4 regions of the Streptomyces sp. NPDC025793 genome follow, and region 4 is predicted to be linked to each of the others. Evidence: riboswitches for the same ligand, from Rfam matches in the RefSeq annotation. Region 4 holds a riboswitch; each other region holds the start of a gene.

Region 1 (7,701 bases), on a different contig from region 4:
GTGGGGGCGCCCCACTTCTTCTCGAGGACGACGTTGCGGCCCTTGGGGCCGAGCGTCACCTTGACGGCGTCCGCGAGCTGGTTCATGCCGCGCTCGAGGCCGCGCCGCGCCTCCTCGTCGAACGCGATGATCTTGGCCATGTGAAGTGGTCCCTCCAGGACTGGGGGTGATTCCTTCGGACCGCGCCCGCGCCCGCGACGGACGGCTCGCCGGCCTGTGGTTCCTTGCCCCACGTGGCCTGCGGGCCTCACCGACCCGGTCCTTCTTTGTCACTCTCACCTTCAGAGTGCTAACGCCAATGATTAGCACTCGCCCCTGTCGAGTGCAAGCGCCTTCGGGGGTCGGGGCGCGCGCTCAGCCGCCCGCGAACAGAGGATCCGGGCGCGGCGGAACGGGGCAGCCGGGCACGGCGAAGGGCCCGCACCCCTCGCGAGGTGCAGGCCCTTCGGACAAGAAACGTTCAGGCGCTGAGGCGAACCATGTCGGCCTGCGGGCCCTTCTGGCCCTGCGAGATCTCGAACTCCACCCGCTGCCCCTCTTCCAGGGTGCGGTAGCCGTCCATCTGAATGGCGCTGTAATGGACGAAGACGTCCGCACCACCGTCGACCGCGATGAAGCCGTACCCCTTCTCCGCGTTGAACCACTTGACGGTGCCCTGAGCCATGCCTAACTCCCCTATTACTGGCCCTTGCACAGATCCACACTTCGCGGACCCGGGTCAGACCTCACCCCCCATCGGTCGGGGGCGTGCGCCGGAACGCGTCGACCGCGGCTGAATGTATCTGTCCAACTGCCGTCTGCAACAGGTCAATCGGACGAGAAATCTGGACGACGACGGTCCGGAATCTGCCTAAAATACGGCCGAATACAGGGCAAGTCGGGCCGTACAAAGTGGAACAAAAGCCGCAGAAAGCCCGCATAGTTTGGCTACTTCTTATCGGGCTCGCGGTGCGAAATCCGGGACCGCGACCTTCAGGTCCGGAACGCGTTCCCCAACTGTACCGCGCTCAATCACACTGAATGGCCCCCTCCGTTTCTCTCACGGGGGAGGCCATTCGATGAACAATCGGTAACCGAGATTACCGACGGTAATGATCAGCCGCCGGCGACCGCCGGAATGATGGAGACTCCGGCGCCGTCCGGGGTCGCGGTTTCCAGGCCCTGCTCGAAGCGCACGTCGTCGTCATTGACGTACACGTTCACGAACCGGCGCAGCTTGCCCTGGTCGTCCAGGACGCGGGCGGCGATCCCGGTGTGGTTCTTCTCCAGGTCCTCGATGACCTGGGCGAGGGTCGCGCCCTCGGCGGCGACCTCGGCCTGGCCGCCGGTGTAGGTGCGCAGGATGGTGGGGATGCGAACGGTCACGCTCATGCGAGGCCAGCCTCTCGGAAGGAGTCCAGGGTCGGACGGATGGTGGCGGTGAGACCCGTGCCGGCCACCGCGTCGAGGGTCTTCAGGCCGTCGCCGGTGTTGAGGACGACCGTGGTCTTCGTCGGGTCCAGGACGCCGGCCTTGACCAGCTTGCGGGTGACGCCGACCGTCACACCGCCCGCCGTCTCGGCGAAGATGCCCTCGGTGCGGGCCAGCAGCTTGATCGCGTCGACGACTTCCTCGTCCGTCACGTCCTCCACCGCACCGCCGGTGCGGCGGGCGATGTCCAGCACGTACGGCCCGTCGGCCGGGTTGCCGATGGCGAGGGACTTGGCGATGGTGTTCGGCTTCTGGGGGCGGACCACGTCGTGCCCGGCCTTGTACGCGGTCGACACCGGCGAGCAGCCCTCGGCCTGGGCGCCGAAGATCTTGTACGGCCTGTCCTCGACCAGCCCGAGCTTGATGAGCTCCTGGAGACCCTTGTCGATCTTCGTCAGCTGGGAGCCGGAGGCGATCGGGATCACGATCTGGTCCGGCAGCCGCCAGCCGAGCTGCTCGCAGATCTCGTACGCCAGCGTCTTGGAGCCCTCGGCGTAGTACGGCCGCAGGTTGACGTTGACGAAGCCCCAGCCCTCGCCGGCCGGGTCGCCGATCAGCTCGGAGCAGAAGCGGTTCACGTCGTCGTAGTTGCCCTCGATGCCGACGAGTTCGCCGCCGTAGACCGCGGCCATGACGACCTTGCCCTGCTCCAGGTCGTGCGGGATGAACACGCAGGAGCGGAAGCCGGCGCGGGCGGCGGCGGCGCCGACGGCACCGGCCAGGTTGCCCGTGGAGGAGCAGGACAGGGTGGTGAAGCCGAAGGCGCGGGCGGCCTCCAGGGCCTGGGCGACGACGCGGTCCTTGAAGGAGTGCGTCGGGTTGCCGGAGTCGTCCTTGACGAACAGGCCGCCGGTGACGCCCAGTTCACGGGCGAGGTTGTCGGCCTTGACGAGCTTGGTCCAGCCGGGGTTGATGTTCGGCTTGTCCGCCACGTCGGCCGGGACGGGCAGCAGGGGGGCGTACCGCCAGATGTTCGCGGGTCCGGCCTCGATGCGGGCCCGCAGTTCCTCGGTGTCGTAGGCCGAGAAGTCGTAGGCGATCTCCAGCGGGCCGAAACACTCCTCGCACGCGAAGACCGGGCCGAGCGGGACACGGTGACCGCACTCGCGACAGCTGAGGGCCGCGGCCGGACCGAGGTCGACGGGGGAGGTGGAGGTGCTTGCAACTGTCTGCACAGCCATGGAGGCGAGGCCCTTTCTCCTCATCTTCCTCACGACGCATCTCGCCGTGAGACGGATTTGGCACCTTCCCTAGCCGGGAGCCTCGCCACGTCAACGTGCCAAGAACCGACTGGAGGGTTGCCGGGGCTTCATCGGGCCGTGTCCCTCTGCCCCTCTGGATGAGCGGTATGCGGTTGTATGAGCAGTTGTACGCACGAGTCGTGCGCGCCCGCGCCCCCGACATGCGATGGTCACCGGCGTTGTTCAAGACTGTAACCGAAGGCCAGGACAGTTGAGATAGTCGTCCGAACCGCGAGATGGATCACACAGTCACCACCTGTGATCACGAACAGTGAGGAGCCGCAGAGCGTGCTGGAAGAAGTAGAGCGCTGGCTGGCCACCCGCTCCTGGTCCGTGACCGATCGCCCGCTCCAGCGGATACTGGCCGCCAAGCAGCGCACGGGACAGACGATCAGCGTCGTGCTGCCCGCGCTCGACGAGGAGGAGACCGTCGGCGACATCGTCGCGGTCATCCGCCGCGAGCTGATGGAGCGGGTCCCGCTCGTCGACGAGCTCGTCGTCGTCGACTCCGGCTCCACCGACCGCACCTCCGAGGTCGCCGCCGCCGCGGGCGCCCGGGTCGTCCACCGTGACGCGATCCTGCCGCGCATCCCGCCCGTTCCCGGCAAGGGCGAGGTCCTGTGGCGCTCGCTCCTCGTGACCCGCGGCGACATCATCTGCTTCGTCGACGCGGACCTGCGCGAGTTCTCCGCCGACTTCGTCTCCGGCATCGTCGGCCCGCTCCTCACCGACCCCGGGATCTCGCTGGTGAAGGCCATGTACGACCGCCCGCTCGCCGGTGCCGCCGGGCAGGGCGGCCGGGTCACCGAGCTGATGGCCCGCCCACTGCTCAACATGCACTGGCCGCAGTTGGCCGGCTTCGTGCAGCCGCTGGGCGGCGAGTACGCGGCCCGGCGCAGCCTGCTGGAACAGCTCCCCTTCCCCGTCGGCTACGGCGTGGAGCTGGGCATGCTGGTGGACGCGCTGCACCTGGTGGGCCTGGACGCCCTCGCCCAGGTGGACGTCGGGGTCCGCAAGCACCGGCACCAGGACGGGCAGGCGCTCGGCCGGATGGCCGCCGCGATCTACCGCACCGCCCAGCTCCGGCTGGCCCGCGGCCATCTGATCCGCCCCGCCCTGACCCAGTTCGAGCGGGACGAGGACGGCTTCGCGCCACGGACGTACTCCGTGGACACGGAGGAACGGCCGCCGATGACGGAGATCGCGGAGTACGCCGAGCGCCGGGTGGCGTGACTTCGCCGGACTTCGTATACGGGCGGGGCGTCGGACGTGGCCGTACGTTTGAGCGTTTCCGGGCCGGGCTAGGTTGAGGACCATGGCTTCCACGCACGGTGCCGAGGTGTTGGTCGCGTCCAATCGCGGCCCGGTTTCGTACACGCTCGACGCGGACGGCGAGGGCGGTTCGCTGCGGGCCAGGCGGGGCGGCGGGGGGCTGGTCTCGGGGCTGTCGGCCATCGGCCCGGACGCCCGCGCCGTATGGGTGTGCGCGGCGCTCGGCGACGGCGACCGGGAGGCCGTACGGCGGGCGGGCGGCGGGCTGCTGCCGGCCGAGGACACCGGCGGGCAGCGGGTGCGGATGCTGGACGTCGACCCGGCCGTGCACGCCGACGCGTACAACGGCATCGCGAACTCCGTGCTCTGGTTCGTCCACCACATGCTGTACCAGACCCCGCTGGAACCGGTCTTCGACGCGGAGTTCCACCGGCAGTGGGCGTCGTACGAGGCCTACAACCGCGCGTTCGCCGAGGCGCTGGCCGAGGAGGCCGCCGAGGGGGCGGCCGTGCTGGTGCAGGACTACCACCTGTGCCTCGCGCCCGGCATGCTCCGCGCGCTCCGCCCCGACCTGCGCATCGGCCACTTCTCGCACACTCCCTGGGCGCCGCCGGACTACTTCCGCCTGCTGCCCGACGACATCGCCGCCGCGCTGCTGCACGGCATGCTGGGCGCGGACCGGACGGCCTTCCTGACCCGGCGCTGGGCGGACGCGTTCACGGCGTGCTGCACGGCGGTGCTGGGTCCGGACAGCCTCTCGGGTACGGCGATCGGGGTGCACGGGCTCGGCGCGGACGCGGACTTCCTGCGCGAGCGGGCGCACCGGCCGGACGTGACCGAACGGATGGCCGCGCTGCGGGCGGAGATCGGCGCGGGGCGCAGGACCATCGTGCGCGTCGACCGCACCGAGCTGTCCAAGAACATCGTGCGCGGGCTGCTGGCCTACCGGCAGCTGCTGGACGACCACCCCGAGTGGCGCGAGAACGTCGTCCACGTGGCGTTCGCGTACCCGTCCCGGCAGGACCTCGCGGTGTACCGGGACTACACGGCCGAGGTGCGGCGGGTCGCGGACGACATCAACTCCCGCTACGGGACGCCCGGTTGGACCCCGGTCGTACTCCACGTCAAGGACGACTTCGCGCGCTCGCTGGCCGCGTACCGCCTCGCCGACGTGGCTCTGGTCAACCCCATCCGGGACGGCATGAACCTGGTCGCCAAGGAGGTGCCGGTGCTCTCCGAGGAGGGCTGCGCGCTGGTGCTGTCGCGGGAGGCCGGGGCGTACGAGGAGCTGCGCGCGGACGCGTTCACGGTGAACCCCTACGACGTGCTGGAGACCGCGCGCGCCCTGCACGAGGCGCTGTCGCTGCGGCCGGAGGAGCGGGCGGAGCGCGCCAAGCGACTGGCGGCGGCGGCCACCGCGCTGCCTCCGGCCCAGTGGTTCATGGACCAGCTGCGGGCGCTGGAGGAGCTTCAGCCCGGCTGATCGGCGCCCAGCTGATCGGCGAGGGCGCGCAGCAGGTGTACGACACCGGCGGGGCCGTCGACGACCATGTCGGCCCGCTCCGCCAGTTCCGTGACCTCCGTGCTGCCGCTGCACACCAGGAGGCCGGGGACGCCGTCGGCGCGGAGGCGTTCGACGGTGGCGTAGGCGGGCAGGTCGCCGAGGTCGTCGCCGGCGTAGAGGACCGGGCCGGCGCCGGTCCTGCGGACGTGCTCGGCGAGGGCGACGCCCTTGTCCATGCCGGGCGGGCGCAGTTCCAGGACCAGGCGGCCGGGTTCGACGACCAGGCCGTGGCGGGCGGCGAGGTCGGTGAGGGGGGCACGCAGGGCCTCGAAGGCGGACTCCGGGTCGGCGGCGCGGCGGGTGTGCACGGCGACGGCCCGCCCCTTCTCCTCGATCCAGGTGCCGGGCCAGGCGCCGGCGCGGTCCAGGACGCCGGGCAGCTCGGCGCGGACGGCGGCGACGCCGGGGTGCGGGGCGGGGGCGGTGACCGTGCCGGTGACGGCGTCCCAGCGTTCGGCGCCGTAGTGGCCGAGGACGGTGAGGTGGTCCAGTCCCGGGACACCGGCGAAGCCGCCGTAGCGGACGGCGACGCCGGCGGGGCGGCCGGTGATCACGGCGATGGAGGCGACCTTGGGGGCGAGCCGGGCGAGGGCCGGTACGGCGTCGGGGTGGGCGCGGGCCTGCTCGGGGTCGGCGACGATGGGGGCGAGGGTGCCGTCGAAGTCGAGACCGACGATCGCGGTGCGCGGCTTCGCGAGCAGAGCGGCGAGTCCGTCCCGGCCGAGCTGGGTCTGCGGGGTCGGCAGAGGGTCCATGGACCGACACTATCCAGCTCGGCCCGCCCTCACTCCTGGGACTCCGCCCCAGACCCCGCCAGGGGCTCCGCCCCTGAACCCCGCCTCGCCCACCCGACTCGGTCGGCCGGAGAGGCACCCCGCCTCGCCCACCCGCCGAGCCTGCCGGGACCGCACGCGACCACGGGTCCGTCGTGGCCGGTCGCGCCCACGCGGCGTACCGCATGTCAGACACGGCCCCGCGTCCCTTCGGGGGCGCTCCCCGTCCCTCACCTCTCGGCCGACCGAGTCGGGACGGGGGTCCCCCGCGCGAGCGCAGCCGAGCGTGGGGGAGGGTGGGCAGAGTCAGCGGGACGAGCGGTGCTGGTCGCGGACTCGGCGCAGGCGGTTGACCGTCACCGGGTCGTGGGCCAGGGCGCGCTCGTCGTCCAGGAGGGCGTTCAGGAGTTGGTAGTAGCGGACCGGGGCCAGGTCGAGTTCCTCGCGGATGGCCCGTTCCTTCGCGCCGGGGCCGGCGAAGCTCCGGCGCTCCAGGGCGAGGATCGACTTTTCCCGGGTGCCCAGTTCCATGGAGTCACCGTAGCGCTCAGTTCCTGGCGCTGCTGTCCGCCGCCGTGGCCGTCGCCTGGAGCCGGGTGAGGACGCCGGAGGGGTCGCCGTTGGGGGCGACGGCCTGGCCGATGTTCTGCTTCACGGCCGCGGCGACCGCCGCCCAGGACGTCTTGCCGACCGGGTACAGCTCGGAGGTGGGCAGTTGCTCCAGGAAGGGGTGCAGGGCCTTGTCGGGGGCGGCGTCCGACTCGCTCATCGCCGTCGAGGCGGAGCCCGTGACCGGCAGCAGCCCGTAGTCGCGGGAGAAGGCCAGGACGTTCTTCTCGCTGTACACGAAGTTCAGGAAGTCGCCTATCCGGTCGCGGTGGCCGTTCTGCTTGAACGCCATCATCCAGTCGGCCACGCCCATCGCGGCCCGCGGCCTACCGGTGCGCCCCGGCATCGGCACCATCCCGAACTGCACACCCTTCTGCTGTGCCTGCTGGATCAGCGTGGGGTGCCCGTTGAGCATGCCGACCTGGCCGTTCGCGAACGCGGCGAAGGCGTCCGCGCGGTTGAGCCTGCCGGGCGGGACCGGCCCGGTCAGACCCTTGCCGACCAGGTCGTCCTTGAGCCAGGTGAAGGTGTCCACGTTCTGCGCGGAGTCGATGGTGTAGGTGCCGACGTCGTCGGTGTAGCCGTTGCCGCCGTTCTCGGAGCCGGACCCGCTCAGCAGCCACTGCATCGTCTCCGCCTGGGCCTCCTCGGGCCCGAGCGGCAGCGCGACCGGGTACGTCACGCCCTTGTCCTTGAGCGCCTTGGCGTCCGAGGCCAGTTCGTCCCAGGTGGTGGGCGGGGTGGTGATGCCGGCCTTGGCGAAGAGGGTCTT
Region 2 (7,701 bases), on a different contig from region 4:
CGTACCTGTTCGCGGGTGTTGGAGTCGTCGCTGTAAACCAGCACGGTGGCGGTCGGCTGCATTGTTCCTCCGGGACGTCAGCGTCGTACGGACGGGACGGACAGGGCCGTTCGGGCGGAGCTTACTCCGGTCAAAGCGCCCATGAACACCACGTCAACACCGGTTCGGCGGGCAGCAACACTCCGAACGGCACCCCCCGGAGTGAGGGCGGGATAAGCGACCGACATAATGTCGGTCGTGGCGACAGCAACGACAGTAGAAACCGGGCACGCGCACCCGTCGGTCAACCGGCCGAACCTCACCAGCGTCGGAACCATCATCTGGCTGAGTTCCGAGCTGATGTTCTTCGCGGCCCTCTTCGCGATGTACTTCACCCTGCGATCGGTGACGGGTCCGGCGCACTGGAAGCACATGGCCGAAGCACTCAATGTGCCCTTCTCGGCGACGAACACCACGATCCTGGTGCTCTCCTCACTCACCTGCCAGCTCGGCGTGTTCGCGGCCGAGCGCGGGGACGTGAAGAAGCTCCGTGGCTGGTTCATCGTCACCTTCATCATGGGTGCGATCTTCATCGGCGGTCAGATCTACGAGTACACCGAGCTGGTGAAGAAGGACGGCATCTCGCTGTCCTCCGACCCGTACGGCTCGGTGTTCTACCTGACCACCGGCTTCCACGGCCTGCACGTGACAGGCGGTCTCATCGCCTTCCTGCTGGTCCTCGGCCGCACCTACATGGCCAAGAGGTTCACTCACGAGCAGGCGACCGCCGCCATCGTCGTGTCCTACTACTGGCACTTCGTCGACGTGGTCTGGATCGGCCTCTTCGCCACGATCTACTTGATCAAGTAGCGGGACCTCCCGCATCCAGAAGCATCGACGCTGAAGATCCTGACACCGGGGTAATCCGTGAAAAAGCTCTCCGCACGACGACGCCATCCGCTGGCGGCGGTCGTCGTCCTACTCCTCGCGCTGGCGGCCACTGGGGGGCTGTACGCCGCGTTCGCACCCGCGGGCAAGGCGCAGGCCGATGAAACCTCCCAGTCCCTGACCATCACAGAGGGCAAGAAGCTCTACGAGGTCGGCTGCGCCAGCTGCCACGGCACCGGTGGCCAGGGCTCCTCCGACGGCCCGAGCCTGGTCGGCGTGGGCGCCGCGGCGGTCGACTTCCAGGTCGGCACCGGCCGTATGCCGGCGGCCACCATGCAGGGAGCCCAGGTCCCCCGCAAGAAGGTCGTCTACAACCAGACGCAGATCGACCAGCTCGCCGCGTACATCGCCTCGCTGGGCGCCGGCCCGAGCGTCCCCACCAAGGACCAGTACGGTCCGGACGGCGCGGACATCGCCAAGGGTGGCGAGCTGTTCCGCACCAACTGCGCGCAGTGCCACAACTTCACCGGCAAGGGCGGTGCCCTGACGCAGGGCAAGTTCGCGCCGAGCCTGGAGGGTGTCGCTCCGAAGCACATCTACGAGGCCATGCAGACGGGCCCGCAGAACATGCCGTCCTTCCCCGACACCACGATGTCGTCGAAGAACAAGAAGGACATCATCGCGTACCTGAACGCGGTCAACGGCGACAAGACGGAGAACCCGGGCGGTCTGGAGCTGGGCGGCCTCGGGCCGGTCAGTGAGGGTCTGTTCGCCTGGATCTTCGGCCTCGGCGCACTGATCGCGGTCGCCGTCTGGGTCGCCGCTCGGACCGCAAAGGCCAAGAAGTCATGAGTAGCCAAGACATTCCAGAAGAGAACCTGCCCGCTGAGCAGGAGCACGCGCACGGCGCCGTAAGCGTCGCGGACGAGGAGAACCCGTTCGCCGACCCGGGGCTGCCCCCGCACGAGCACCGGATCCAGGACATCGACGAGCGGGCCGCCAGGCGGTCCGAGCGCGTCGTCGCCCTGCTGTTCACGGTGTCGATGCTGGCCACCGTCGCCTTCATCGCCGCGTACCTGGCGATCCCGCACGACAAGTCGATCTTCGTCTTCCCGATCGGTCACCTCAGCGCGCTGAACTTCGCGCTCGGTGTGACCCTCGCGGTGGCGCTGTTCTGCATCGGCGCGGGCGCGGTCCACTGGGCCCGCACCCTGATGTCCGACGTGGAGGTCGCCGACGACCGGCACGCGATCGAGGCCTCGCCCGAGGTGCGCGCGAAGGTCATGGCCGACTTCCGCCAGGGTGCCGCCGAGTCCGGCCTCGGCCGCCGCAAGCTGATCCGCAACACGATGTTCGGCGCGCTGGCCATGGTGCCGCTCTCCGGCGTCTTCCTGCTCGGCGGTCTCGGCCCGGCCCCGAAGGACAAGCTGCGGCACACCATGTGGGCCAAGGGCAAGCGCCTGGTCAACATGAACACGAACCAGCCGCTGCGCCCCGAGGACGTCGCGGTCGGCTCGCTCACCTTCGCCAAGCCCGACGGCCTGGAGGAGACCAGCGAGGACTTCCAGAACGAGATCGCCAAGGCCGCCCTGATGATCGTCCGGCTCCAGCCGGAGAACATCAAGGACAAGCGCGAGCTCGACTGGTCGCACCAGGGCGTCGTCGCGTTCTCGAAGATCTGCACCCACGTCGGCTGCCCGATCTCGCTGTACGAGCAGCAGACGCACCACGTGCTGTGCCCGTGCCACCAGTCCACCTTCGACCTCTCCGACGGTGCCCGAGTGATCTTCGGCCCCGCCGGCCACGCCCTGCCGCAACTGCGCATCGGCGTGGACAGTGACGGTTACCTCGAGGCGCTCGGCGACTTCGAGGAGCCCGTCGGTCCTGCATTCTGGGAGCGCGGATGAGTACTGCAGCGAACGAATCCCCCCGCGCACGCGGGAAGGCCCCGGCCGGCGAGCGCGTCGCCGACTGGGCCGACGGCCGACTCGGGATCTACTCCCTGGCCAAGAGCAACATGCGCAAGATCTTCCCCGACCACTGGTCGTTCATGTTGGGCGAAGTGTGCATGTACAGCTTCATCATCATCATCCTGACGGGTGTCTATCTGACACTGTTCTTCCACCCGTCGATGAACGAGGTCGTGTACCACGGCTCGTATGTCCCGCTCCAGGGACAGCTGATGTCCGAGGCGTTCAACTCGACCCTGCACATCTCCTTCGACGTGCGCGGTGGTCTGCTCATGCGGCAGATCCACCACTGGGCCGCGCTGATCTTCCTCGCCGGCATGTTCGTGCACATGATGCGCGTGTTCTTCACCGGTGCGTTCCGCAAGCCGCGTGAGATCAACTGGCTGTTCGGCTTCCTGCTGTTCGTCCTCGGCATGTTCACCGGCTTCACCGGTTACTCGCTGCCGGACGACCTGCTCTCCGGCACCGGTGTCCGCTTCATGGAGGGCGCGATCCTGTCCGTGCCGATCGTCGGCACGTACCTGTCGATGTTCCTCTTCGGCGGCGAGTTCCCCGGTCACGACTTCGTGGCCCGGTTCTACTCGATCCACATCCTGCTGCTGCCGGGCATCATGCTCGGCCTGATGGTGGGCCACCTGATCCTGGTCTTCTACCACAAGCACACGCAGTTCGCGGGTCCCGGGAAGACCGAGAAGAACGTCGTCGGCATGCCGCTGCTGCCGGTCTACATGGCCAAGGCCGGAGGCTTCTTCTTCCTGGTCTTCGGTGTCATCGCGTTCATCGCGGCGGTCGCCCAGATCAACCCGATCTGGGCCATGGGCCCCTACCGTCCGGACCAGGTGTCCACCGGCGCCCAGCCCGACTGGTACATGGGCTTCTCCGAGGGCCTGATCCGGTTCATGCCGGGCTGGGAGATCAACCTCTGGGGTCACACGCTCGTCCTGGGTGTGTTCATCCCGCTGGTGATCTTCCCGCTGGTCCTCGTGGCGATCGCGGTCTACCCGTTCATCGAGTCCTGGGTCACCGGCGACAAGAGCGAGCACCACATCCTGGACCGCCCGCGCAACGCCCCGACCCGTACGGGTCTCGGTGTCGCCTGGATGACGCTGTACCTGACGCTGCTGGTCGGCGGCGGCAACGACCTGTGGGCCACGCACTTCCACCTGTCGATCAACGCCGTCACCTACTTCGTCCGGATCTTCTTCTTCGTCGGACCGGTCCTGGCGTTCCTCGTCACCAAGCGGATCTGCCTGGGCCTCCAGCGCCGCGACCGCGAGAAGGTGCTGCACGGTCGCGAGACCGGCATCATCAAGCGGCTGCCGCACGGTGAGTTCATCGAGGTGCACGAGCCGCTCAGCCAGGAGCAGCTGCACACGCTCACCGCGCACCACCAGTACGAGCCGGCCGCCATCGGTCCGGTGGTCGACGAGAACGGGGTCCAGCGCAAGGTCGGAACCTCGGAGAAGCTGCGGGCCAAGCTGTCCAGCGCCTACTACGGCGAGGACAACCAGATCCCGAAGCCGACCGTCGACGAGTACAAGGAGATCACGAGCGGCCACGGCCACCACTGATCCCCGCGTCGCCACGCCACGCCGAAGGGCCCCGTCCGCAAGCCGGACGGGGCCCTTCGCCCTGTCCCGGGGCCGATAGGGTGGGATCGGACGACGATTTCGCAGGTACGACCCTCAGGAGCGACCATGAGCGCTGTGACCCCCGCTGGAGGCGACACCGCGGCGGGCCGCTCCTGGCCCGCCCTGCTGAACGGCCTGCTGAACGGCGAGAACCTGTCCGCCGACGACACCGCCTGGGCGATGGACCGGATCATGCGCGGCGAGGCGACCGACGCCCAGATCGCCGGGTTCGCGGTGGCCCTGCGGGCCAAGGGACAGACGGTCGAGGAGATCACCGGCCTGGTCCGCACGATGTACGAGCACGCGAACGTGATCGAGGTGCCGGGCCGCACCGTCGACATCGTCGGCACGGGCGGCGACGGAGCGCGGACGGTGAACATCTCCACGATGTCCTCGCTGGTCGTCGCCGGTACGGGCGCCAAGGTCGTGAAGCACGGCAACCGCGCCGCCTCCTCCGCCTCCGGTGCCTCCGACGTCCTGGAGAAGCTGGGCGTCAACCTCGACCTCACGCCCCGGCGGGTGGCCGAGGTCGCCGAGGAGGCCGGCATCACCTTCTGCTTCGCGGTCAAGTTCCATCCGGCGCTGCGTCATGTCGGCGCCGCCCGCGGCCAGTTGGGCATCCGGACGGTGTTCAACCTGCTCGGTCCCCTCACCAACCCGGCGAAGGTGCGGTCCCAGGCGGTCGGCGTGGCCGTCGCGCGGGAGGCGCCGATCGTCGCGGGCGTGCTCGCGGAGCGCGGCAACTCCGCGCTGGTCTTCCGCGGCGACGACGGCCTGGACGAGCTGACGACGACGGCCACGTCCCATGTCTGGGTCGTACGGGACGGCAAGGTCACCGAGGAGGTCTTCGACCCACGCGACGTCGGTATCGACCTCGTCCCCGTGGAGGCCCTGCGCGGCGGCGACCCGGCCCACAACGCGGAGGTGGCCCGCCGGCTGCTGGACGGCGAGCGGGGCCCGGTCCGGGACGCCGTCGTACTGAACTCGGCGGCGGCCCTCGTCGCCCTGGACCCGACGGACACCCCGCTCGCCGAGCAGCTCGGCGCCGGCATGGCCCGGGCCGTCGAGTCGATCGACTCGGGCGCGGCGAAGCGGGCGCTGGAGCGCTGGGTGGCGGCGACCAACGCATAGCGGTCACGACGGGCGTCCCGCGATCCGGACCGGGGTTGCGGGACGACGATCAGTTGACGTAGGTTCCTGAACCAGGTCATGAGTGACAGTCATGAGGCCCCGGCCGACTGTCCGGCAACCCTCCGTCCGTGGCGGGGTGCCCCGGGTGAAGACCAGGTCGTAGGCAGCGAGGTCTACGGCAAGCGCGGACCCCTCGCACACTTCTGAGAGTGTGGGGCCAGGGGTCCTGGTCGTTCGAGGGAGCCTTCCGTGAGCAAGCGAATGCGATAGGGCCGCAGAGCCCCGCCTCCGCATCCCCTTTTCTCTTCTTTCCGTACGCCGCCCCGTGTCGTCTTCGGCTCCTTCGGCGTACGTCCTCACGGGAGTCCACTCATGTCTGTCTTCACCGCTGCCGCCGACCAGTCCGTTTGCTCCCCCCTGCCCGTTCTGGGCCGGGATGTCACCGTCCCGCTCGTGACCGGTGGCGAGGTCACCTACGCGGCGCTCGACTACGCGGCCAGCGCCCCCGCGCTCCAGCGCGTCTGGGACGACGTCGCCGCCTACGCGCCGTACTACGGCAGCGTCCACCGCGGCGCCGGCTACCTCTCGCAGCTCTCGACCGACCTGTTCGAGAACGCCCGCAGGACGGTCGCCGAGTTCCTCGGCTGCCGCGCCGACGACCAGGTGGTCTTCACCCGCTCGACCACGGACTCGCTCAACCTGCTCGCCCGTGCCCTGCCCGCCGGCTGCCAGGTCTTCGTCTTCGAGACCGAGCACCACGCCTCCCTGCTGCCCTGGCAGGACGCGCGGGTCACCTACCTCAACGCCCCGCGCACCCCGCGCCAGGCGGTCGAGACCCTGGAGCGGGCCCTCGCCGACCGCACTGCATCTATTCAAGAGGGGTACGGCCCGGCCCTGGTCTGCGTCACCGGCGCCTCCAACGTCACCGGCGAGCTGTGGCCGGTGCGCGAGCTGGCCGCCGCCGCGCACGCCCACGGCGCCCGGATCGTCCTGGACGCCGCCCAGCTGGCCCCGCACCACCCGGTGGACGTGCGCGACCTGGACGTCGACTGGGTCGCCTTCTCCGGGCACAAGCTGTACGCGCCCTTCGGCTCCGGCGTCCTCGCGGGCCGCGCGGACTGGCTGCGCGCGGCCGAGCCGTACCTCGCGGGCGGCGGCGCGAGCCGCACGGTCACCCGGCGTCCGGACGGGGGAGTGGCCGTGGAGTGGCACGAGAGCGCCGCCCGGCACGAGGCGGGCTCCCCGAACGTCATCGGTGCCTACGCCGTCGCGTCGGCCTGCAAGGCGCTCACCGAGGCCGGCTGGGAGAACCTGGTGGCCCGCGAGGAGCACCTGATCGCGAAGGTCCGCGCGGGCCTGGCCGCGGTGCCGCAGGTGAAGGTGCTGTCCCTGTTCGGCGACGACGCCCCGCGCGTCGGCGTGATCTCCTTCGTGGTGGAGGGCTGGAACAGCTCCCACTTCGCCGCCGCGCTCTCCGCCGAGTACGGCATCGGCGTCCGCGACGGCCTCTTCTGCGCCCACCCGCTGGTCCGCACCCTGCTCGGCAGCGACCCCCAGACCCAGGGCGAGTGCGGCGCCCCCGAGGCGGCCCCCGGCGAGAAGTCCCTCAACGCCATCCGCGTGAGCTTCGGCGCGGGCACCCCCGACGAGCACGTCGAGCGCTTCGTGACCGCCGTGCGGGAACTGGTGACCGAGGGTGCCCGGTGGACGTACCGCACGCAGGACGGCCGCTGCGTGCCGGCGGTGTGAGGGTTCGTACGCCCGTTCCGAGGCGGCTTTCAGCCGGTCAGGAGTCCAGTCCGATCGCGAAGGCCGCCTCCAGGTCGTGCTGGGAGTAGGTGCGGAAGGCCACGTGGGTGTCGGTGGCCTCCACGCCGGGGATCTTGCTGATCCGGCCGGGGATGACGTCGGCCAGTTCCTCGTGCCGGCCCACCCGGACCATCGCGATCAGGTCGTACGTGCCCGTGACGGAGAAGACCTCGCTGACCGAGTCCAGCGAGGCGATCTGCTCCGCGATCTCGGGGATCCGGTCCACGCTGGTCTTGATGAGGACGATCGCGGTGATCACGGCTGGTTCTCTCCCTCGGGGGCCGGAGCTGGGG
Region 3 (7,701 bases), on a different contig from region 4:
GGTGGTGGGCGGCCCGGACGTGATGCGGGAGCAGATCGAGCGGCTGCTGGACATGTCCGAGCTCGCGCACGTCAGCATCGACGTCGTGCCCTTCGCCGCGGGTGCGCATGTCGGGGCGTGTGCCCCGTTCACGTATTTCCGGTTCGAGGAACCCGAGCTGCCCGACATCGTCTACAGCGAACTTCTGTCCGCCTCCGTCTACCTGGACCAGCGCGCGGACGTCGTCTCCCATCTCGAAGCGCATTCCCGTATGGCGCTGCTGACGTCGTCGGAGGACAGCAGGGCGCTCTTGAACCGCATACGCAAGGAGTACTCGTGACATTCACCGACGAGGGCGTCTACAACGGGATGCCGGCCCGCGACCTCGGGGAACAGGGCTGGGAGCGCCCCTGGAGCGGACCGAACGGCGGTCAGTGCGTCGAGACGAAACTGCTCGCCGACGGCCGTGTGGCCGTACGGCAGTCGACCGACCCGGCCGGGCCGGCGCTGATCTACGCGCCGGAGGAGATCGCCGCGTTCGTCCGCGGGGTCAAAGAGGGCCTGGCCGATCACTTGGTCGCCGGGTGACCGGCGGCGGACGCACGGGACGACGACACCGGTCCCGCTCCTGGCCTGCGGGCCGACAGACACACACGTGAAGGGGAGAACATGACCACCAGGCAGGCCGGCCGGGATCTCGACACGAGCAAGGCGCACTCGGCCCGGATGTACGACTACTTCCTCGGCGGCAAGGACCACTTCGAGATCGACAAGGAGGCGGCCCTGGTCGCCGCCCAGGCCCACCCCGGCATCTACGTGACGGCCCGCGAGAACCGGGCGTTCATGCACCGGGCCACCCGGGTCCTGGCGCAGGAGCACGGCATCCGCCAGTGGCTGGACATCGGCACGGGCATCCCGACCGAGCCCAACCTGCACCAGGTCGCCCAGTCCGTCGCGGTCGACGCCCGCGTCGTGTACGCCGACAACGACCCCCTCGTCCTGAAGTACGCCGAACGCCTCATGCGCAGCACGACGCAGGGACGCACGGCCTACGTCGAGGCCGACGTCAGGGACCCCGATGAGCTGATGAGTGCCGTGGAGGCCTCGGAGGTCCTGGACTTCGACCAGCCGATCGCGCTCTCCCTCAACGCGCTCATGCACTTCATCACCGACCCGCACGACCCGTACGCCATCGTCCGCCGGCTGCTCGACCCGCTCCCGGCGGGCAGCGCCCTCGCCATGAACCACTGCACGCCCGACTTCGACCCCGTCACCTGGAACAAGGTCGCGGAGGTCTACACCAAGTCCGGGTCTCCGGTGCAGTTCCGTTCGCACAGCGACGTCCGCCGCTTCTTCGACGGACTCGACCTGATCGACCCCGGCATCGTGTGCTGCCACCGCTGGCGGCCCGCCGGACCGGCCGACGGGACGGAGCCCACGGACGCCCAGATCAGTCTGTGGGCGGGCGTGGGCATCAAACGCTAGCCGGGGCCCGGCCGGGTCGTTCGACCGGCTGGGCACCAGCGACGTCCGCGCGCCCGACGTCGGTCGGCCGCGTCACGCCGACGGGGCGGCGTACTGCGGTTGACCGTACTGGTATCCGCCCCACGTCGCCACGGCGTTGGCCTGCGAGTTGGCCACCGCGGTGCCGCCTCCGACGGCTACGGCGCGGGCCTGTGAATGGGCCACGGCGGTGATCTGCGGAGGGCTGGGAGGGGCGTCGTAGCCGTCGGCGAAGCTGGCGCCGGCGCCGAGGGCGGACAGCCCCGTGACCACCGCGGCCACGACGGCAGCGCGCTGAATCCTACGCATGGTTCGACCCTTTCTTACGGGGAACGCAGTCCTGAATTGACGCGATATGAGCCTATACGCGGGTCTTTTAGCAATTTGGGATCAGCGGCTCTTCGAGCGCCGTGTCGGTGGTGGCGACGCCCCGGCAGGAACGCCCTTGTCCGGCTCCGCGGGCCCCACCGGGTTCGCGCCCGTCGCACCGGTCACAAATGCCGAACCCTTCCGCGTCTTCGGCCGGTTGGCGTCCTTGGCGCCCGCCGCCGACGGTACGGTCGTCCTGGACTTCGAACCGCGCCGCGAACCTGCCGTGCGCCTACACGGACCTGGCCACCTGCCCGCTGCCACCGGCCGAGAACCGACTGCCGGTGGCGATCGAGGCAGGTCAGAAGATTCCCCGCGAACGCGGCGGATCCCGAGCCGGGCGGTCGTAGGGCGGCCGGTGACGGCATTGACGTACGCCGAGACCGCTCCGTAGCATCGCGATCGACATCGAGTGTCGGCGTGAAGCCCTGGCTCGCTGACCGGCAACCCTCCCACGCGGCGGGGTACTCCAGGTGACAGCCCGGCGGAATCACCGACGATCCCCGCAAGCGCGTGGCCCCTTGACCGGGCCGGAGACACGGAGGAGGGTCATGCGGCGCAGCGACGGCCCCCGTGCCTCCTTCGCCGTCGCGATGGTGTTCTCCCGGCTTGCGCGCCGCCGCCACATCGACCTGAAGCGCTCGACCAGCTGCTTCTGTCAGGACTGACGGGCCTTCCCGCCGCCGGTCGACGGCCGGGAGCGGCCGTGGCCGCTCCCGTCTCCGTCTGATCCCCGTCCCGCGCCTGATCCCCGTTTCCGTCTGATCCCCGTTTCCGCCTGTCGGCCGGGGCCGCACGCCCGTGCGCGGCCGTGCCTCGGACGGCACCCCGTGCCTGGTGACACGAGTAGGAGAAACCCTTCCGTGACTGCACTTGCCGATGTCAGATCCTCCCGATGGACGGCGCTGGCCGCCCTTCTCACCGCCAGTGTGCTGCTGACCGCGTGCGGGTCGAGCACCGCCGGCTCCGGCTCGGGCAGCGGCCGGGCGAGGTCCGGCGGCACCCTGACCTTCGCGGTGGGTTCGGACGCCGGCTGCGTGGACCCCCAGCAGGTCGCCAGCAACGACACCATCTACTCGGTGCGCCAGATCGTGGACTCCCTGACGGACCAGGACCCCAGGACCGGCAAGATCGTGCCGTGGCTGGCGAAGAGCTGGGACATCAGCTCCGACGCGACCACGTTCACCTTCCACCTGAGGTCGGGCGTCACCTTCAGCGACGGGTCCGGGCTGACCGCTCAGGTGGTCAAGGACAACTTCGACGCGGTGCCCAAGCTCGGCGCGCTGGGCACGCTGGCCGAGGGCTACCTGAGCGGCGTCAGGAGCACCACAGTGGTCGGCCCCCTCACCGTCAGGGTGGCTTTCAGGAAGCCCAACGCCCAGTTCCTGCAGGCCACTTCGACACACTCGCTGGGAATCGAGTCATCGGCGAGCGTGCACAGGACACCGCAGCAGAAGTGCAGTGCCGGAGTGATCGGCTCCGGACCCTTCACGCTGCAGCGGTACGTGCAGAACCAGTCGATCACCCTGGCCCGGCGCAGCGGTTACGCCTGGGGTTCCTCGCTGTGGAGCAAGAGGGGCGAGGCGTACCTGGACAGGCTGGTGTTCAAGGTCGTCCCCGAGGCGGGGGTACGGACCGGCAGTCTGCAGTCCGGCCAGGTGGACGCGATCGGCAGCGTCGGCAGGGCCGACGAGGCGGCGCTCGGAGGAGGCCGGGTCACTCTCCAGCGGCGGGCCAACCCCGGTGTGGTGTTCGGCCTCGGGTTCAACAACGCGCGACCGCTGCTGAAGGACGCCCGGGTACGCCGGGCGATCGTGTTCGGCATCGACAGGCAGCAGATCGCCGACACGGTGTTCCCCACCGGCACCCGGGCGGCCACCAGCATCCTCGCGCACACCACGCCCGACTACACCGGCCTCGGCACGGATCTGGCTTTCGACGCGGCGAAGGCGAGGTCCCTGCTGGACGCGGCCGGCTGGAAGACCGCCGGCGACGGCATCCGGACCAAGGACGGCACGAGGCTGAACCTGACCATCGACTGGTTCCCCAACGCGGCCACCAACCAGCCCGCGCTGGAACTGGTCCAGCAGCAGCTCAAGGCCATCGGCGTGGCCGTGACCCTCAAGCAGCTCCAGGTCACCCGGTTCGCCCCGACGCTCCAGTCGGGCGACTACGACGCGGCCTGGGGCAACGGCACCCGTGCCGACCCGGACATCCTGCGCAGCTCCTTCTCCACCGGGCTCGCCAACTTCTACCGCGTGCCGGCGGGGGATCTGGACACGGCGCTGTCCGCGCAGGCCACGACCACGGCCCCGGCCGAACGCGAGCAACTGGTCGCCCGGGCGGAGCAGTTGATCGTGAAGAACGCCTACTACGCGCCGGTGGTGGAGCTGCAGACCCAGCTGGGCGTCTCGAAGAGGGTGCACGACCTGGACTTCGACGCCTCCAGCCGGATCCAGCTGCACGACACCTGGATCGGCTAGCCCGTGCGCCGCTATGTGATCAAACGGCTCGGCCAGGCGGCCGGGGTGCTCTGGGCGGCCTGCACGGTCTCGTTCCTGGTGCTGGACTACCTGCCGGGCGACCCGGTCACGGCGATGGCCAGTGCCGGAATGGACTCGGGGCAGGTCGACCCCCGGCAGATCGCCGCCCTGCGGCACGAGTACGGCTTCGACAAGCCGGTACTGGTCGAGTACGCCGAGTACCTCGGCCGGACGGTGCGCGGGGACTTCGGCGACTCGGTCGCCACCGGCCGGCCGGTCACCAGGGCCATTGCCGACGCGCTGCCGCAGACCGTCCGAATGGTCCCGGCAGCGATGACCGATGAACGGGAGAACCGCGGTGGCCGTGAGAAGCGCGCTGAACGGGAGAACGACGAGGACGGTGACGACGTGACCGCACCCCTGCCGGAGATACGCGGCCTGTCCGTGTCGTACCGCACCCGGGGCGGCGCGGTCGCGGCCGTCCGGGGCGTGGACCTCGACGTCCGGCCGGGGCAGGTGACGGCGGTGGTCGGTGAGTCCGGCTCCGGCAAGAGCACGACCGCCCACGCCATCACCCGGCTCCTGCCGGGCAACGGCGGCATCGACGCCGGCACGATCCGCTTCGGCCGCCACGACCTCGCCGCGCTGTCCGAGGCGGAGCTGCGTACCGTGCGCGGAGCGCGGATCGGGCTGGTGCCCCAGGACCCGGGCGGTCTCGCTCAACCCGGTGAAACGGATCGGCGAACAGGTCGCGGAGGTCCTGCGTATCCATGGTCTGGCGACCCGCCGCTCGGCCCCCGCCGAGGCGGTCGCCGTCCTGGACCGGGCCGGGCCGGGCCGGGCTGCCCGATGCGGCCGTCCGCGCCGGGCGTGGCGTACCTCTTCATCTCGCACGACCTGGCCGTCGTACGACAGATCGCTCACCAGGTCGCCGTCATGCGGGCCGGCCGCGTCGTCGAGACGGGCCCTCCGGAAGAGCTGTTCACCCGCCCCCGCCACGCGTACACCCGTGAGCTGCTCGCGGCGATCCCCGGCGGTCGCGCCCCCTCCTGCGACCGGGACCGCCTCGGCGGCCCGGACACGGTGATCCACTCGCCGTCGTCACGGCGTCCCCGAGCAGACCCGTCTGCCCTCGCCGCTTCGTGGTCACCCCCTCGAAACGATAGAAAGGTGGTATGAGCGGAGTTTCCGGTCAATCCGGGCAGGATGCGGCCGGCGCGTCCGATGCGGCCGACGCGTCCGACGCCTCCCTGCGGACCCGTCGGCCCGGTCGGCGCCGTCGGGCGGTAGCGCCGTGGCGGTCGGGCTCGCTGCTGAGCCTGCGCAGCCTCGCGGGCCAGGTCTTCCTGCTCCAGCTGGCGGTTGCGATGCTGCTCGTCGCCGCCGCCCTGGTGGCGCTCGTCGTGCAGGCGCAACGCGGCGTGCGGGCGGACGCCCGCAACCGGACGCTCACCGTGGCGCAGACGTTCGCGAACGCCCCGGGGACCGTGGCGGCACTGGACAGCGCGAACCCGACCGCGGCGCTGCAGCCGTACGCCGAGGCGACCCAGCGGACCACCGGCGTGGACGCCGTCATCGTGTACGGGCTGAACGGGATCACCATCGCCCACAGCGACCCGCGCCAGGTCGGCAAACGCGTGATCGGGCCCTACGCGGCGGCGGCGACCGGGCAGCCGTTCACGAGTACGTTCCAGGGCGCACTGGGGCTCTCCGTGGTCTCGGCGGTGCCCGTCAAGGATCCCGGCGGTTCGGTCATCGCCATCGTCTCCGTGCCCGTCAGGGTCGAGAGGGTGCAGCACCGGGTGAACCGGCAGCTGCCGGTCCTCCTCGTCGGCGCCACCAGCGCCCTGGTCGTCGCCGCGGGCGGGTCGGCCCTGGTGAGCCGGCGGCTGCGGCGGCAGACCCACGGACTGGGGCCGACCGAGATGACCCGGATGTACGAGCACCACGACGCGGTGCTGCACGCGGTGCGCGAAGGTGTGCTGATCGTCGGCGGTGACGGCCGGCTGCTGCTGGCCAACGACGAGGCCCGACGGCTGCTGGGCCTGCCGGCGGACGCGGAGCGGCGGCACATCACCGATCTGGGGCTGGACGAGGACCTCGCCGACCTGCTGGCCTCGGACCGCCCCGCCACCGACGAGGTGTACCTGGCGGCCGACCGGCTGCTCGCGGTCAGCAAGCGGCTCACCGCACCGCACGGACCGGGCGGCAGCGTCGTCACGCTCCGGGACACCACCGAACTGCGGGCCCTCACCGGCCGGGCGGAGGTGGCACGCGAACGGCTGCAGTCCCTCTACGACGCCGGAATGCGGATCGGCACCACGCTCGACCTGAAGCGCACGGCCGAGGAACTGGCCGAGGTGGCGGTGACCCGGTTCGCCGACGTCGCCACCGTCGATCTGCTGGACCCGGTCCTGCGCGGCGAGGAGACCGCCTATGCGCCCGCCGAGATCACCGAGCTGCGCCGCAGCGCCGTCGCGGGACTCGACGCGGACCATCCCCTCCACCCCGTCGGCGAACTGATCCGGCCCGTCCCGGCCCACCCCGTCTCCGTGGCGATGGCCGAGGGCCGCCCGGTCCTGGTCGGGGACCTGGGCACCGCCGGCGCCTGGCAGGCCCAGCAGCCCGAAGGTGCCCGGCGGATCCTTGAGCACGGTATCCACTCCATGCTCGCGGTGCCCCTGCGCGCCCGCGGCGTGGTGCTGGGCGCGGTGGTCTACTGGCGCGCGCGGGGCTCCCCGCCGTTCGAGGACGAGGACGTGTCCTTCGCCGAGGAGCTGGCCGCCCGGGCAGCGGTGTGCATCGACAACGCCCGCCGCTACACCCGCGAGCACTCCATGGCCGTCGCCCTCCAGCACAGCCTGCTGCCCCGCGCGCTGCCCCAGCAGGCCGCCCTGGAGGTCGCCTACCGCTATCTGCCGGCCCAGTCCGGGGTGGGCGGGGACTGGTTCGACGTCATCCCGCTGTCCGGTACCCGGGTGGCGCTGGTCGTCGGCGATGTCGTCGGCCACGGTCTGCACGCCGCGGCGACGATGGGCCGGCTGCGCACCGCCGTGCACAACTTCGCCGGCCTGGACATGCCCGTGGAGGAGCTGCTGGGCCGGCTGGACGAGCTGGTGGCACAGATCGACGCCGAGGAGGCCGGCGCGGCGGAGCACGAGCAGGATGTGATCACGGGGGCGACCTGCCAGTACGCCGTCTACGACCCCACCTCCGGGCGACTGGCCGTCGCCAGCGCCGGCCACCCCGGACCGGCGGTGGTCCGGCCCGACGGGACCGTCGACTTTCCCCGGCTGTCCGTCTCCCCGCCGCTGGGACTCGGCGCCGGCCTGCCGGTCGAGACCACCGAGCTCACCGTGCCCGAGGA
Region 4 (7,701 bases):
CGCCGGCGCTGCTCGGCCGGCTCTCGGCCGAACGGGACCGTATCGACCAGCAGATCGGCGATCTGGTGAGCGCCAGGGACAGGCTCGACACCGTCATCACCAAAGCCACGGCGAACTGGCGGACAGGCCGACATTGCCGACTCGAGCAGGTGGTGCGGGCCCGGCCGGCCCGGGAGCGTGACGCCTCCACACAAGCGCCCTTGACACTCGCAGGGGCCGACGACGTACGTTGAACTCGCAAGTTCCTGACGGGTGGAGGCCTTCGATGCACGTACCTGGCGCGGCACCGCAGGGTGCGTGCACGGGTGCGCGGCTGATCACCCGGCGGCATGTCGACTACTGTCGCACCTCCTCCGCCGTCTGTCCTTCCGTACACGTCTGACCCTGCCGGCCCGTCCCGCCGGCCGTCTCGTCGTGGCCTCGCGCCTCGCGCCTTGCGTCTTGCGTCTTGCGTCTTGCGTCTTGCGGCCGCGAGTCCGCCTGTATCTCGGAAGGAACACCCCTTGTCCGGCCCCGCCCTGCACCTCGCCGTCGAGCTCGACGGCGACGGCGCCCACCCCGCGGCCTGGCGCCGCGCCGCCCACTCACCCGACCAGTTGCTGACCCCGCGCCGCGTGTCCCGGGTCGCCGCCGTGGCCGAGAACGCCGGTTTCACCCTGATCACCCTGGACGACGGTGTGCTGCCGCCCGGATCCGCACCGGATCCGGTGGGCCGTATCGGCGCGGTGGAGCGGGCGGCCTTCGTCGCGGCGTCCACGAGCAGCATCGGCATCGCGCCCGTCGTCCCGGTCACGTACGCCGAACCCTTCCATGTCTCCAGCCAGTTGGCGTCCCTGGACCACATCTCGGCCGGCCGTGCCGGGTGGGTGGTGACGGAGGAGGAGGGTCCCGAGGCGGCCCGGGCCTGGGGGCGGCCGCCGGTCGCCGACGCCGCCGCGCGGGCCCGGGAGTCACGGGACGGGGTGGAGGTGGCCCGGGCCCTGTGGGACTCGTGGGAGGACGACGCGGTCATCCGTTCCGTGGCCACGAGCCGCTACCTCGACCGCGAACGGCTCCACTACATCGACTTCACCGGCCAGACGTACGCCGTCAAGGGCCCGGCGATCGTGCCGCGCCCGCCTCAGGGGCAGCTTGTCGTCCTGGGCAGGCCGGACCGGGTTCCCGCCGCACAGCTCGACGTCGCTCTCGTCGAAGGGCGCGAACTCGCGGAAGTCGCCGCGGCCGCTGCTGCCGCCGGTACGCCCCGCGTCTTCGCCGAGGTCGAGGTGGCACTGGACACACCGGACGCCACGGCCGCCGAGCGCGTCGCCGACCTGGAACGGCACGCGTCGTGGACCGACCGGAGGTGGCTGCGTCACGTCGGCTCGGCAGACCAATTGGTCTCACTGCTGGCCGAGTTGAGCCGTCACGTCGACGGCGTACGGCTGCACCCGCTGGTGCTGGACGAGGACCTGCCCGTCCTCTCCCGCCTCGTCCTGCCGGCCCTGTCCGAGCGACGCCTCGTCGCCCGCCCGCTGCCCGGTACGTCCCTGCGCTCGACCCTGGGTCTGGAGCGCCCCGCCAATCGCTTCGCAGCCGCGGCCGTGGCCGCCCGGGAGGATGCCCGATGACCCGCACCGACCCCCTCGACGTCCCCCGGCCACACGCCCAGCTGCACTTCGGAGTGTTCTTCCAGGGCGTCAACCACTGGACCATCTGGTCCGCCCCCGACAGCGGCTCCCAGATCGACCCCGCCTCCTTCCGCCGGGTCGCCCAGACCGCCGAACGGGGCCTGTTCGACGCGTTCTTCCTCGGCGAGGGGCTGCGGCTGCGCGAGGTCGACGGCAGAATCCATGACCTCGACGTGGCCGGACGGCCGGACGCCATCACCCAGCTCGCGGCGCTGGCCGCGGTCACCCGCCAGATCGGCCTGGTCTCCACCTCCAACTCCACCTTCAACGAACCCGCCGATCTGGCCCGCCGCCTCTCCGGACTCGACCTGCTCTCCGAGGGCCGCGCCGGCTGGAACGTGGTGACCACGGACAACGCCTGGACCGGCGCGAACTTCCGCCGCGGCGGCTACCTCGACCACGCCGACCGCTATCGGCGCGCCGAGGAGTTCCTCACCGTGGCCCGCGCGTTGTGGGACGGCTGGGGGGACGGAGCAATCGCCGACTCCGCGGGTGCACGGGAATGGTCGGTGCCCGGTGCCGTACGCCGAGTACGGCACCGCGGACCGCAGTTCGACGTCGACCTCGCCCCGACCCTGCCGCGAAGCGCCCAGGGCCACCCGGTGATCTTCCAGGCCGGTGACTCCGGCGAGGGGCGCGACTTCGCCGCCCGCAACGCCGACGTCATCTTCTCCGCGCACGGCAACGTCTTCGACGACGCACTCGCCTTCGCCGAGGACATACGCACCCGCCTGCGCGCCGTCGGCCGACCCGACGACGACCTGCGGATCCTGCCCGGCACCGAGATCATCATCGGCGCCACCGAGGAGGAGGCCCAGGAGAAGAAGCGCTGGATCCGGCTCCAGCAGGTCACACCCGCCACGGCGCTGGGGATCGCCGGACTGCTGTGGGGCATCGACCTGTCCGACCGCGACGCCGACGGCCCGCTGCCCAAGGAGGATCCGGTCGTCGCCGAGAACGACGGCTCCTTCGGCGCCCGGCGCATCACCGACCCGCGCGCGGTGGTGGCCGAATGGCGGGCGAAGGCGGAGGCGCACGGCTGGTCGCTGCGCGAGACCGTCATCGCGCTCGGCCCACAGCGCGGGCACGTCGGCACCCCGTCCGGCCTGGCCGACAAGTTCGCGCACTTCGTGCGGCACGGCGCGATCGACGGCTTCAACGTCACGCCCTACCTCATCCCCGACGGCCTCGACGACATCGTCGACCTGCTCGTCCCGGGACTGCAGGAACGCGGGATCTACCGCACCGAGTACACCGGCACCACCCTGCGCGAGCACCTCGGCCTGCGCGCACCCCTCACCCACAGGTCCGCACCGGACCGACGACAGGCGGGCTGAGCCGCCGAGCCGGCCCTTGTACACATGACTGACAAGAAGCTGTCACACGCCGACCGGAATGCGGGTTCGGCCGACGCCCGTTCTGACTGACATGACTGTTGGAGTAGCGCTCAACGCGTCCGACGCGCCGAACCAGGTCGACGCAACCGTCCAACTGGCCCAGGAAGCCGCGGAGTTCGGTGTCACGTCGGCCTGGTTCGGGCAGACCTTCGGCGCGGACTCACCCCAGCTCGCGGGGATCGTCGGGCGCGAGGTGCCCGGACTGCAGGTCGGCACCTCCGCTATCCCCGTCTTCGGCCGGCACCCGCTGCTCGTCTCCAGCCAGGCCCAGACCGCCCAGGCCGCGACCCACGGCCGCTATCACCTCGGTCTGGCTCTGGGCACGAAACTGCTGACGGAGACGGGCTTCGGCCTGCCCTTCGAACGACCCATCGCCCGGCTGCGCGAATTCCTCACCGCCCTGCGGCAGTTGACCAAGACCGGTACGGCCGACTTTCACGGCGAGCTGCTCACCGCCACCACTCCGGTACCGGCGCGGGTACCAGGTGCCGAGAACGGCGTCCCCCTGCTCGTCGCCGCGATGGGGCCGCAGGCTCTGCGGGTCAGCGGCGAGCTTGCCGACGGAATCCTGCCGTATCTGGCAGGACCTCGCGCCCTGGCGGACCACATCGTGCCCGCCCTGAACGCCGCGGCCGAGGCCGCAGACCGCCCCGCGCCCAGGATCGTGGCCCTGGTGCCCGGCGTGGTCACGGACGACGTCGACGCGGTGCGGGCCAAGGCCACCGAGAACCTCGCCTTCTACGAACAGATCCCGTCCTACGCCCGGGTCATCGAACTCTCCGGCGGCCGGCGGGCCGCCGACCTGGCCGTGATCGGCGACGAGAAGGCGGTCGAGGCCGAGGTACGCCGTTACCGCGACGCCGGCGCCACCGAGGTCGTGTTCTCGGGCACCGAGATCGCGGGAGAAGCCGATCGCCGACGCACCTGGCGACTCCTCGGCGAACTGGCCGGCTGAGTACACCCGTCCGCTCGACAACACCCTGCATCCCCTGCCCGAAGGCACCCCCCCCCGCCACAAAGGAGATTCCCCATGACCACCGAGGCCACCACCACGGACCTCCACGCCTTCACCGAGACCTGGCTGGAGTGGTACCGAGCCCAGGAGGCCCAGCTCGCCGCCCCGCACGGGTTCCTGGCGGTCACCGGCCTGCACTGGCTCGACGACCGACCCCAGCGCTTCCCGGACGCGCCCGGCGCGTGGCGCACCGGCCCCGAAGGCGTCGTCGTAGACCTCGACGAGGGCGAGGAATTGGTCGTCAACGGGACGCCCGTGTACGGCGAGCACCGCTTCGGCGTGCTTCCCGAGCGCGGCGGCGTCGACGCCCTCTGGGGAGACGCCGTCATCGAGGTCGCCAAGCGCGGCGGCCAGGACATCGTGCGCCCCCGGCACCCGGAGGCGCCGCTGCGCACGGCTTTCACCGGAACGCCCGCCTACGCCCCCGACCCGCGCTGGGCCGTGACGGGTCGCTACATCCCCTTCGACACTCCGCGGCCGACCACCGTGGGCGCCGCGGTCGAGGGCCTTGAGCATGTCTACGACGCCCCGGGCAGAGTCGAGTTCGAGCTCGACGGGCGCCCGCTGTCGCTGACCGCGTTCCCCGGCCACGGCGCGGGCCGTCTGATGGTGCTGTTCACCGACGAGACCTCCGGGGTCACCACCTACGCCGCCAACCGGGCCCTGGCCCTCGATCCGCCCGCCGCCGACGGTACGGTCGTCCTGGACTTCAACCGTGCCACCAACCTGCCGTGCGCCTACACGGACCTGGCCACCTGCCCGCTGCCCCCGGCCGAGAACCGGCTGCCGGCGGCGATCGAGGCCGGCCAGAAGATCCCCCGCGAGCGCGGCGGCTCCTGAGCTGGACGCGCTCTCGCCCCGACTCCCCTTACAGGGCGTCCTTTTGCGCCATTGACGTACGACAAGACCGCTCCGTACGATCACGAACGGCATTGAGTGTCAGCGTCAAGCCCTGACTCGCTGACCGGCAACCCTCCCGCGCGGTGGGGTGCTCCAGGTGAAAGCCCGGCGGGATCACCGAGGATCTCCGCAAGCGCGTGGCCCCGTGACCAGGGCCGGATTGGTGGAGGACCGATATGCGGCACGGTGGTGACCTCAGCGCCCGCTTCGCCGGCGCCACCGTGTTCTCCCGGCTCTCGCGTCGACGCCACATCGACCTCAAGCGCTCGACCAGCTGTCTCTGTCAGGTCTGACGGGCCTTCCCGCCGCTGGTCGCGGAACGGCACCTGTCGTCGCCGCACCCGCCTGCGCCTGATCTCCGTCTGTCTTTGATCCCTCCTTTTTCCTTCTGATCCCCGTTTGCACAGCGCTCCCCCGGCACCGGCGTCGCGCCGGCCGGGGCCGCACGCCCACGCACGGCCATGCCCTGCACCGCACCCGTGCCTGGTGACACGAGTAGGAGAAGCCCTCCGTGACTGCACTTTCCGATGTCGGAACCTCCCGTTGGGCGGCACTGACCGCCCTTGTGACCACCAGTGTTCTGCTGACCGCCTGCGGCTCCGGCGGCGGCGATTCCGGCAGCGGCGCCGGGCAGCCCAAGTCCGGCGGCACCCTGACCTTCGCGGTGGGTTCGGACGCCGGCTGCGTGGATCCGCAGCAGGTCGCCAGCAACGAGACCATCTACTCGGTGCGCCAGATCGTGGACTCACTGACCGACCAGGACCCCGAGACCGGCAAGATCGTGCCGTGGCTGGCGAAGAGCTGGGACATCAGCTCCGACGCCACGACGTTCACGTTCCATCTGAGGTCGGGCGTCACCTTCAGCGACGGCTCGCAGCTGACCGCGCAGGTGGTCAAGGACAACTTCGACGCGGTGCCGAAGCTCGGCGCCCTGGGGACGCTCGCCGAGGGCTATCTGAGCGGCGTCAAGAGCACCACGGTGGTCGACCCGCTCACCGTCAAGGTGACCTTCAGCGAGCCCAACGCCCAGTTCCTGCAGGCCACTTCGACCCACTCGCTGGGGATCGAGTCGTCGGCGAGCGTGAAGAAGACCCCGCAGCAGAAGTGCAGCGACGGGGTGATCGGGTCCGGGCCCTTCGTGTTGAAGCAGTACGTGCAGAACCAGTCGATCACCCTGGCCAAACGCACGGGATACGCGTGGGGTTCCTCGCGGTGGAGCAAGAAGGGCGAGGCGTACCTGGACAAGCTGGTGTTCAAGGTCGTCCCGGAGGCGGGCGTACGGGCCGGAAGTCTCCAGTCCGGCCAGGTCGACGCGATCAGCAGCGTGGGCAAGGCCAACGAGGCGGCGCTCAAGGGCGGTCAGGTCACCCTGCGGCGACGAGCCAATCCCGGCGTCGTGTTCGGTCTCGGCCTCAACAACTCGCAGCCGGCCCTGAAGGACGCGAGGGTGCGCCAGGCGATTCTGTTGGCTGTCGACCGACAGCAGATCGCCGACACGGTCTTCCCCACCGGCACCCAGGCGGCGACCAGCGTCCTTGCGCACACCACACCCGACTACACCAGCCTCGCCTCCGACCTGGCGTCCGACGCGGCCAAAGCCAAGTCGCTGCTGGACACGGCCGGCTGGAAGACCGGCAGCGACGGCATCCGCACCAAGGACGGCAGGAAGCTGAGCCTGACCGTCAAGTGGTTCCCCAACGCCTCCACCAACCAGCCCGCGCTGGAGCTGATCCAGCAGCAGCTCAAGGCCGTCGGTGTCGACGTGGTCCTCAAGCAGCTCCAGGTCACGCAGTTCGCCCCGACCCTCCAGTCGGGTGACTTCGACGCGGTGTGGGGGAACGTGACCCGCGCCGACCCGGACATCCTGCGCAGCTCCTTCTCCACCCAGCTGGCCAACTTCTACCACCTGCCTGCGAGTTCCCTCGACACGGCGCTGTCCGAGCAGGCCGCGACCGTCGACGCGGCCAAGCGCAGGCAACTGGTCACCCAGGCACAGCAGTCGCTCGTGCAGAACGCCTACTACGTGCCGGTGGTGGAGCTCCAGACCCAGCTGGGTGTGGCGAAGAAGGTGCACGACGTGAACTTCGACGCCTCCAGCCGGATCCAGCTGCACGACACCTGGATCGGCTAGCGCATGCGCCGCTATGTGATCAAACGGCTCGCCCAGGCGGCCGGGGTGCTGTGGGCGGCCTACACGGTCTCGTTCCTGGTGCTGGACTACCTGCCGGGCGACCCGGTCACGGCGATGGCCAGTGCCGGAATGGACTCGGGGCAGGTCGACCCCCGGCAGATCGCCGCCCTGCGGCACGAGTACGGCTTCGACAAGCCGGTACTGGTGCAGTACGCCGGATACCTCGGCCGGGCGGTGCGCGGGGACTTCGGCGACTCGGTCGCCACCGGCCGCCCTGTCACCTCGACGCTGGCCGACGCGCTGCCGCAGACACTGCAGCTGACCGGGGCGGCCCTGCTGCTCGCGGTGGCCCTCGGCGGCGGTCTGGCGGTGCTGGCCACCTATACCTCTCGGCGCTGGCTGCGGCAGCTGCTGCTGTCGCTGCCGCCGCTTGGGGTGTCTGTCCCGACGTTCTGGGTGGGGCTGCTGCTCGTCGAGGCGTTCTCCTTCCGGCTGCACTGGTTCCCCGCGTTCGGCAACGACGGATTCAAGGGGCTGGTATTGCCTGCGCTGACTCTGGCGGTGCCGACCGGCGCGCAGATCGCGCAG

The links. A riboswitch is a leader RNA that binds a small molecule or an ion and turns the genes downstream of it on or off. The one in region 4 is predicted to bind S-adenosylmethionine.
Region 1: linked by a shared signal. The riboswitch ahead of thrC (threonine synthase) and the one ahead of ACZ4MF_RS43730 (putative leader peptide) in region 4 are both predicted to bind S-adenosylmethionine.
Region 2: linked by a shared signal. The riboswitch ahead of ACZ4MF_RS01775 (aminotransferase class V-fold PLP-dependent enzyme) and the one ahead of ACZ4MF_RS43730 (putative leader peptide) in region 4 are both predicted to bind S-adenosylmethionine.
Region 3: linked by a shared signal. The riboswitch ahead of ACZ4MF_RS10695 (putative leader peptide) and the one ahead of ACZ4MF_RS43730 (putative leader peptide) in region 4 are both predicted to bind S-adenosylmethionine.

What each region holds. Positions count from the first base shown of each region.
Region 1 covers NZ_JBVHMR010000003.1:423,961-431,661, forward strand. The annotation lists gene groL (chaperonin GroEL) at 1-140, opposite strand, end outside; gene ACZ4MF_RS09430 (cold-shock protein) at 461-664, opposite strand; gene ACZ4MF_RS09435 (MoaD/ThiS family protein) at 1,096-1,371, opposite strand; gene thrC (threonine synthase) at 1,368-2,651, opposite strand; SAM riboswitch class I at 2,669-2,816, opposite strand; gene ACZ4MF_RS09445 (glucosyl-3-phosphoglycerate synthase) at 3,000-3,944, shown strand; gene ACZ4MF_RS09450 (alpha,alpha-trehalose-phosphate synthase (UDP-forming)) at 4,027-5,466, shown strand; gene otsB (trehalose-phosphatase) at 5,454-6,302, opposite strand; gene ACZ4MF_RS09460 (DUF3263 domain-containing protein) at 6,627-6,851, opposite strand; gene ACZ4MF_RS09465 (extracellular solute-binding protein) at 6,868-7,701, opposite strand, start outside.
Region 2 covers NZ_JBVHMR010000001.1:362,452-370,152, forward strand. The annotation lists gene ACZ4MF_RS01745 (response regulator) at 1-62, opposite strand, end outside; gene ctaE (aa3-type cytochrome oxidase subunit III) at 229-849, shown strand; gene qcrC (cytochrome bc1 complex diheme cytochrome c subunit) at 907-1,719, shown strand; gene qcrA (cytochrome bc1 complex Rieske iron-sulfur subunit) at 1,716-2,774, shown strand; gene qcrB (cytochrome bc1 complex cytochrome b subunit) at 2,771-4,408, shown strand; gene trpD (anthranilate phosphoribosyltransferase) at 4,535-5,599, shown strand; SAM riboswitch class IV at 5,674-5,790, shown strand; gene ACZ4MF_RS01775 (aminotransferase class V-fold PLP-dependent enzyme) at 5,972-7,348, shown strand; gene ACZ4MF_RS01780 (Lrp/AsnC family transcriptional regulator) at 7,386-7,667, opposite strand; gene ACZ4MF_RS01785 (rhomboid family intramembrane serine protease) at 7,664-7,701, opposite strand, start outside.
Region 3 covers NZ_JBVHMR010000004.1:101,464-109,164, forward strand. The annotation lists gene ACZ4MF_RS10670 (helix-turn-helix domain-containing protein) at 1-319, shown strand, start outside; gene ACZ4MF_RS10675 (DUF397 domain-containing protein) at 349-567, shown strand; gene ACZ4MF_RS10680 (SAM-dependent methyltransferase) at 649-1,464, shown strand; gene ACZ4MF_RS10685 (hypothetical protein) at 1,537-1,791, opposite strand; partial or broken gene ACZ4MF_RS10690 (DUF1684 domain-containing protein) at 2,009-2,201, shown strand; SAM riboswitch class IV at 2,256-2,369, shown strand; gene ACZ4MF_RS10695 (putative leader peptide) at 2,403-2,519, shown strand; gene ACZ4MF_RS10700 (ABC transporter substrate-binding protein) at 2,715-4,334, shown strand; gene ACZ4MF_RS10705 (ATP-binding cassette domain-containing protein) at 4,338-5,513, shown strand; gene ACZ4MF_RS10710 (SpoIIE family protein phosphatase) at 5,510-7,701, shown strand, end outside.
Region 4 covers NZ_JBVHMR010000056.1:13,364-21,064, forward strand. The annotation lists partial or broken gene ACZ4MF_RS43705 (MerR family transcriptional regulator) at 1-137, shown strand, start outside; gene ACZ4MF_RS43710 (LLM class flavin-dependent oxidoreductase) at 504-1,610, shown strand; gene ACZ4MF_RS43715 (NtaA/DmoA family FMN-dependent monooxygenase) at 1,607-3,007, shown strand; gene ACZ4MF_RS43720 (LLM class F420-dependent oxidoreductase) at 3,099-4,022, shown strand; gene ACZ4MF_RS43725 (DUF1684 domain-containing protein) at 4,098-4,922, shown strand; SAM riboswitch class IV at 5,011-5,124, shown strand; gene ACZ4MF_RS43730 (putative leader peptide) at 5,159-5,275, shown strand; gene ACZ4MF_RS43735 (ABC transporter substrate-binding protein) at 5,548-7,113, shown strand; gene ACZ4MF_RS43740 (ABC transporter permease) at 7,117-7,701, shown strand, end outside.